DNA from 2 places in the Plantibacter lichenum genome. Region 2 is predicted to be linked to the other one. Evidence: riboswitches for the same ligand, from Rfam matches in the RefSeq annotation. Region 2 holds a riboswitch; the other holds the start of a gene.

Region 1 (3,402 bases), on a different contig from region 2:
GATCGCTCTGGCCGACGTGCACGCCGTCGACTCGCGCGCCGGCCGCGCGGGCGGCGAGGAACACGTCCACCCGATCGTCGACGAACAACAGCGCCCGCCCATCGATGACGGCGCTCGCCGCGACGGTCAGCTCGAACAGCTCGCGTGCCGTCCCGGATTTCTCACGCAGCTGGATCGCCGTCGCGCCGCCGTCGACCGCGCGCCCGATGACCTCGAGCACGCCCCGCGGGCCGCTGAGCTCGCGGTCGGTGACGAGGTAGGTCGACAACGCGTCCGCGTCGAGACGCCCGACACCGCGCGCCCCGCTCCTCGAGCCCTCCGAACCCCCGGTCCCTGAGCCTGTCGAAGGGCCCGCCACATCCGAACCCCCGGTCCCTGAGCCTGTCGAAGGGCTCCCCGCAGCATCCGCCGACGGCCCCACCCGCACCGCCTCCCCCGCGCTCACGCGATGACCGCCAGCCGCCGCACGGCATCGGCGTCGATGAGCGACAGCTGGTCGAGGAAGGCGACCGAGAAGCTCCCCGGCCCGCGCGATTCGGCCGCGGCGAGCTGGGCGGCGATCGTGTACGCGGCGGTCGCGGCGACAGTCGTCACGAGCCGGTCCTCGTCGAGGGACGCGAACCCGGCCATGACCGATCCGAGGGCGCAGCCGCCGCCGGTGACGGCGGTCAACCAGACGTGGCCGTTGCTCACGCGGACGGTGCGTGTGCCGTCGGTGATGACATCGGTCGGTCCGGAGATCGCCACGACGGATCCAGCCGTGCGGGCGAGCACGCTGGCGGCTTCGAGGGCGCTCTCGGCCGTGTCGGTCGCGTCGACGCCGCGGCCGCCTGCGCCGAGGCCTGCGAGCGCGATGATCTCCGACGCATTGCCGCGGATGATCGTCGGGCGCAGCGCGAGCAGTTCCGCGGCGAGCGCCGTGCGGACCGGAAGGGAGCCGATCGCGACGGGGTCGAGGACCCACGGCGTCCCCGCATCGGATGCGGCGGCAGCGGCCTCCAGCATCGCCTCGCGGGGTTCGGCGTGCGGTGTGCCGAGATTGACGAGCACCCCGGAGGCGATGCGGGCGAACGGCCCTGCCTCTCTCGGAATGTCGACCATCGCCGGCGCGGCGCCGAGTGCGAGCAGGATGTTCGCGGTGAAGTTCGTCACGACGGCGTTCGTGATCGACTGCACGAGAGGGGTGCGCGAACGCAGCTCATCGAGCAGCTCGGCCGAGCGTTGGGCGAGCGCCACCTGGTCGATGACGTCACCGCCGTCGACGGCCTGGGTGGACGGGTGGGCAGACTGCTGCGGTGTGCGAATGCTCATTCGCGACATCCCTTCGCTAGTACGAACTAGATCAGGTTCGACGGGTGTGTTCTCAGCCCGCTCGATTCGCGTCGGGCACCCCGTGTCACTCGCCACCACCCTAGCGCGCCGGTATCGTGATGCCGTGACCGATGACGTGAACCAGTCCGATCCGACCGCCGCTTCCGCACCGACCCCCGTGCCCTGGGGCGTCGGCGTGTGGACGCACGAACCCGCGGAGGCCCGAGAGGACGGCGACGAGCTGCTCGTGACGGCCGTCGAGGGAAGCGATGCCTGGCGGCACACCTCCTACGGGTTCGTCCACGATTCCGAGCACGCACTCCTCACCCCGCTCGCCGCCGACACCGCGGTCGAGGTGTCGTTCACGGCGGCGTTCTCCGCGCAGTTCGATCAGGCGGGCGTGTTCCTCCGCAGCGACGACGAGCACTGGATCAAGGCCGGGGTGGAGTTCGCCGACGGGCTGCCGCAGGTGGGCGCGGTCGTGACCGACGTCCGCTCGGACTGGTCCGTCGCCCCCGTCCCGTCATGGGCCGGCCGTCTGGTCACCGTGCGGGCGAGTCGCTCGGGCGACGCCGTGACGATCCGCGCCCGCGTCGATGAGGAGGCGTGGTCGCTCGTCCGCGTCGCTCCGTTCGCCGCGGACGCCCTTGTAGCCGCGGGCCCGTTCTGCTGCGCGCCGACCCGCCCCGGCCTCACCGTCCGCTTCCACTCCTGGCACGTCACTCCCGCCGACGCCGCCCTCCACGAGCCGGCTTAGCTGCCTAGCTGGACGAGCCAGCGCGGTCGCTTCGGCCGTGCACCGGTCTGGCGTTCGCCGGCGGTTCTCCGACCTCGTCGACGGTGTGGGTGCCGCAGGCCGTCGTCGTGATGCTGGCCCGCTCGATGCGCGACACGGTGAACCAGCGCATCGCATCACGCAGACGGCACCACCCCACCAGGTACCACCGGCCGTTCGTGGAGGCGAACAGCACGGGTTCGACGTCGCGCACCGTCGTCGTTCCGTCTCCAGCCGTGTAGCGGAGGCGGATGACTCGCTGCTCGGACATCGCCTCCTCGAGCGCCGATCTGATCGCGCGGGACGACGAGCGGGGCGCGTCGACCCAGACCCGGCCGGCGAGCTCGTCGGCTCGTGCTCGCGTCGCGGGATCGAGGACGTCCAGGATCTTCCGCACACCGGCCGCAGCCAGATCGGAGTACGGTGCGTCGGGCGCGGCGGACACGGCCGCCATGAGCGCTACGGCTTGAGCCGGCGACAGGCTGACGGGCGGCAGGGTCGCCCCTTCGGCCAATCCGTAACCACCGCCCGGACCGGGGCGTGACCAGAGCGGTGCGCCGCTGTTCGCGAGCGCGGCGAGGTCTCGCTTGACGGTGCGCACCGAGACGTCGAATTCCCTTGCCAGCCGCTCGGCAGAGGATCCCCGCGATCCGCTGCGTCGCAGCATCTCGGAGAGGGCGTGGAGTCGTTCGCTTCGCTTCACGGTGCAACTCGCAGCACATTCATGACAGAAATAGTGACATACACCTGCGCTCGACGCCGAGGAGAGTGGAGACATGACCCCTACGACGAACGCTCCGACCACCATCCTCATCCCCGGCCACTGGCTGGGCGCCTGGGCCTGGGCGGAGGTCCTCGATCATCTGGAGACGGGCCACTCCCGGACCGTTGCGATGACACTGCCCGGCCTGGACGCTGACGACCCCGACCGCGCCACCGCGACGCTCGACGATCAGGCCGCCGCGATCCTCGACCTCATGGCCAGCCTCGGTGTCTCCGAGCAACGACCCACGACGCTCGTCGCTCACAGTGGCGCGAACAGCCCCGTCAGCCTCGTCCTCGACCGCCACCCCGAGCTCGTCCAGCGGGTCGTGTGGGTCGACTCCGGCCCCGTCGCTGCGGGAAGCGTCTTCGCCCCAGACCTCCCGGAGTCAGTGCAAGAGCTGCAGCTGCCGCCCTTCGACGTCCTCGGCCAGCAGGCGAGCCTCGACGGTCTGAGCGAGGAAGCCCTCGAGCGCTTCCGGGCCCGCGCCGTCCCGGAGCCCGGCCCCGTGCTCCGTCAGCCCGTCGAACTCACGAACGATGCCAGGCGCACG
Region 2 (3,402 bases):
ACAATGGAGGCATGAGTCGTCAGGATGGGGCATCGAGGCGTGTCTCCGACACCTCCGCGGACGACAGCGCCACCCACATCATGCACGTCGACATGGACGCGTTCTTCGTCTCCGTGGAGCTCCTGCAACGCCCGGACCTGCGTGGGCAGCCCATCATCGTCGGCCATCGTGAGGGTCGCTCGGTCGTGACCTCGGCCAGCTATGAGGCCAGACGGTACGGGGTGCGAGCCGCCATGCCGGTCTCACAGGCGCTGCGGCTCTGTCCGGGCGCGTACGTGCTCGAGCCCCACCACGGCCAGTACCGGAAGTACTCGGATCTCGTGATGCAGGTCTTCGAGTCGGTCACGCCTCTCGTGGAGCCGCTCAGCATCGACGAGGCCTTCCTGGACATCTCCGGCGCGATCAAGCTCATGGGACGCCCCATGGAGATCGCGCGGATCGTCAAGGAGCGGGTGTTCCAGGCGACGGGCCTGCCGTGCTCGGTGGGCATCGCCGCCACGAAGTACGTCGCCAAACTCGCCTCAGGGTTGTCGAAACCCGATGGTTTGCTCGTCGTGCCCGCTGCAGACACGGTGTCGTTCCTGCAACCGTTGCCGGTCGGTGCGCTGTGGGGCGTCGGCGGGAAGACGGAGGAAGCGCTCGTCGGGCGGGGCATCCGCACGGTGGGCGATGTCTCCACAACGCCGCTGTCCGTGCTGCAGCGCGCCGTCGGCGAGGCCACAGGCAGGAAGCTCCTCGAACTCGCGAGCGGCCTCGACCCGCGGGAGGTCACGACCGTGCGCCGCGAGAAGAGCGTCAGCCACGAGGTCACGTTCGACACCGATATCGCCGATCCGGCCCTGGTCCGTCGGGAGATCCTGAATCTGTCGCACCTCGTGGCCGTTCGCCTCCGCCGGGGCGGGTTCGCTGGCCGGACGGTCGGCATCCGCGTCCGATACGAGGACTTCTCGGTCGTCTCGCGCTCGCGCACGCTCGGCGAGCCGACCAACGTCGGACGACGCCTGTACGAGGAGGCGGTCTCCCTCTTCGATGCGCTCGACCGCAAAGGGCAACTCGTGCGTCTCGTCGGCGTCAAAGTCGAACAGCTCATCGACGACGCCGATGCCGTGTCCGCGCTGTGGGACCCCGACGAGGAGTGGCGAGACGCGGAAGCGACGATCGATCGCGTGTCCAATCGCTTCGGTGACCACGCGATCGCTCCCGCATCGCTCCTCGGCAAACCACGACGCCGTGGGCTCGGCCGTCCGGGCGACAGCGTGGGGCGCGCGGAGGACGGCTCCCAGGAACGTTGAGCGATCATCGTTGCCACGCGCATCCCTCCTTGGTGATCGAACACCTGCGGGGTAGCGTGGCAGCATGACGAATCTCGTGTTGAAACTTGCGGAACAGGCCAAGGGCATCGGCGTCACGGCGGCCTACGGGGAGCAGCAGGACGTCGACGGCGTGAAGCTCGTCCCCGTCGCCCTCTCGTACTACGGTTTCGGCGCCGGCAGTGAAGGCGATGCGGATGACGCGGCTGGCGGCGGTGGTGGCGGCGGACTCTCGGTTCCGGTCGGCGCGTACATCAAGACCCAGGACGGTTTGCGATTCGACCCCAACCTGATCTCGCTCATCGCCGTCGCCATCCCGTTCATCTGGGTGAGCGGCAAAGCGCTGTCGTCGATCATCAAGGCGCTCAAGAAGTAGCGGCCCGTCGCCGGGACTATACTCGGTCACATCACGGGAGTCCGGTGAACCGGGCTGAGAGGAAGGTATCCGCCTTCGACCGTCGAACCTGATCTGGATCATGCCAGCGCAGGGAGACCATTTCTCACTACCCGTGCCCTCTTTTCCACAACAGGAAGGGCACGTATCGTGTCAGCATCACTCAGCACTCCGGCGCAGTTGCGCGCCAACACCCGCACGCTCCGGTGGCGGGTCGTCGACATCGTCGTGGTCGCCGTCCTCGGCGTCGCGACCGGGCTCATCTTCTGGGCCTGGAACAGCATCGGCTACCTCTGGTACGAGGGCGCGAACGCCCTCACCCCCGGATTCGGCGGTGTCGCGACGGGCATCTGGCTCCTCGGCGGCGTCCTCGGCGGCCTCATCATCCGGAAGCCGGGCGCGGCGCTCCTCGTCGAGCTGATCGGCGCCGTCGTGTCGTCGCTCATCGGGAACGTGTGGGGCATCTCGACCGTCTACTCCGGCCTCGCGCAGGGTCTCGGCGCCGAACTCGTGTTCGCCGCCTTCGCCTACCGTCGCTTCGGCCTCGTCCCTGCGATCCTCGCCGGTGCGGGTGCCGGTGCCGGTGCGTGGATCCTGGAGTTCTTCCTGGGCAACATCGCGAAGGCTCCCGAGTACAACACGATCTACTTCATCACCGTCGTCGCATCCGGCGCTCTCCTCGCCGGCGTCCTCGGCTGGGCGCTCGTGAAGGCGCTCGCCTCGACCGGGGCGCTCAGCCGGTTCGCCGCCGGACGGGAAGCCCGCAGGGAGGTCTGAACGTGACGACCCGTGCAGCGGCACGTGTCACGGTCGACGGCTGGGGCTGGCGGCACGCCGGACGGAAGGCATGGGCGGTCAGCGATCTGACGTTCACGATCGAACCGGGGGAGCGGGTGCTCCTGCTCGGTGCATCCGGCGCGGGGAAGTCCACCTTCATCCATGCCCTCGCGGGCGTGCTCGGCGGTGCGGACGAAGGCGAGGTCCGGGGTTCACTGCTCATCGACGGCGTCGCTCCTGAACAGGCGAGGGGTCGGGCCGGTCTCGTCCTGCAGGATCCGGACTCGCAGGTGATCCTGGCGCGCGTCGGCGACGACGTCGCGTTCGGGTGCGAGAACCTTGGTGTGCCGCGCGATGAGATATGGCGGCGCGTCGGGCGGAGTCTGGAGGCAGTCGGTCTGGACGTCCCGCTCGATCACCCGACCGCTGCTCTGTCCGGTGGACAGAAGCAACGCCTCGCCCTCGCAGGCGTCCTCGCGATGCAGCCTTCGCTGCTCCTGCTCGACGAACCGACGGCGAACCTCGACCCTGCCGGGGTGTCCGAGGTGCGCGATGCGGTGGAGCGCGTCGTGCAGGACGGCTCATCGACGCTCGTCGTCATCGAGCATCGTGTCGAGGTGTGGCGGGACCTGATGACCCGCGTCATCGTGCTCGACCCGGCGGGCGGCGTCCTCGCGGACGGATCGCCGGAGCAGGTGCTCGACGACGTCGGTGAACGACTCGCGCGGGCCGGGGTGTGGGTGCCGGGGATTCCGCTCGGCATCGACCGTCGTGCTCGCCGCACGAGCGGCGATGCCGCACTCTCCACGGAGCGACTGTCGATCGGTCGGGTCCCGTCCGTCGTGGTCCAGCGCGAGCTCGACGTGTCGGTTCAGCGGGGCACCGCGACGGCGATCGTCGGGCCCAACGGAGCCGGGAAGT

Evidence for each region. Region 2 has a riboswitch for thiamine pyrophosphate ahead of ACQ3HB_RS05595 (ECF transporter S component). Riboswitches for the same ligand answer to the same signal wherever they lie in the genome.
Region 1: linked by a shared signal. The riboswitch ahead of thiM (hydroxyethylthiazole kinase) and the one ahead of ACQ3HB_RS05595 (ECF transporter S component) in region 2 are both predicted to bind thiamine pyrophosphate.

The regions. Positions count from the first base shown of each region.
Region 1 is NZ_JBOBFT010000001.1:98,360-101,761, forward strand. Features, by position in the region: gene thiE (thiamine phosphate synthase) at 1-268, opposite strand, end outside; gene thiM (hydroxyethylthiazole kinase) at 442-1,320, opposite strand; TPP riboswitch at 1,303-1,404, opposite strand; gene ACQ3HB_RS00465 (DUF1349 domain-containing protein) at 1,436-2,068, shown strand; gene ACQ3HB_RS00470 (helix-turn-helix transcriptional regulator) at 2,073-2,789, opposite strand; gene ACQ3HB_RS00475 (alpha/beta fold hydrolase) at 2,863-3,402, shown strand, end outside.
Region 2 is NZ_JBOBFT010000003.1:59,892-63,293, forward strand. Features, by position in the region: gene dinB (DNA polymerase IV) at 12-1,292, shown strand; gene ACQ3HB_RS05590 (hypothetical protein) at 1,357-1,686, shown strand; TPP riboswitch at 1,710-1,818, shown strand; gene ACQ3HB_RS05595 (ECF transporter S component) at 1,852-2,481, shown strand; gene ACQ3HB_RS05600 (ABC transporter ATP-binding protein) at 2,478-3,402, shown strand, end outside.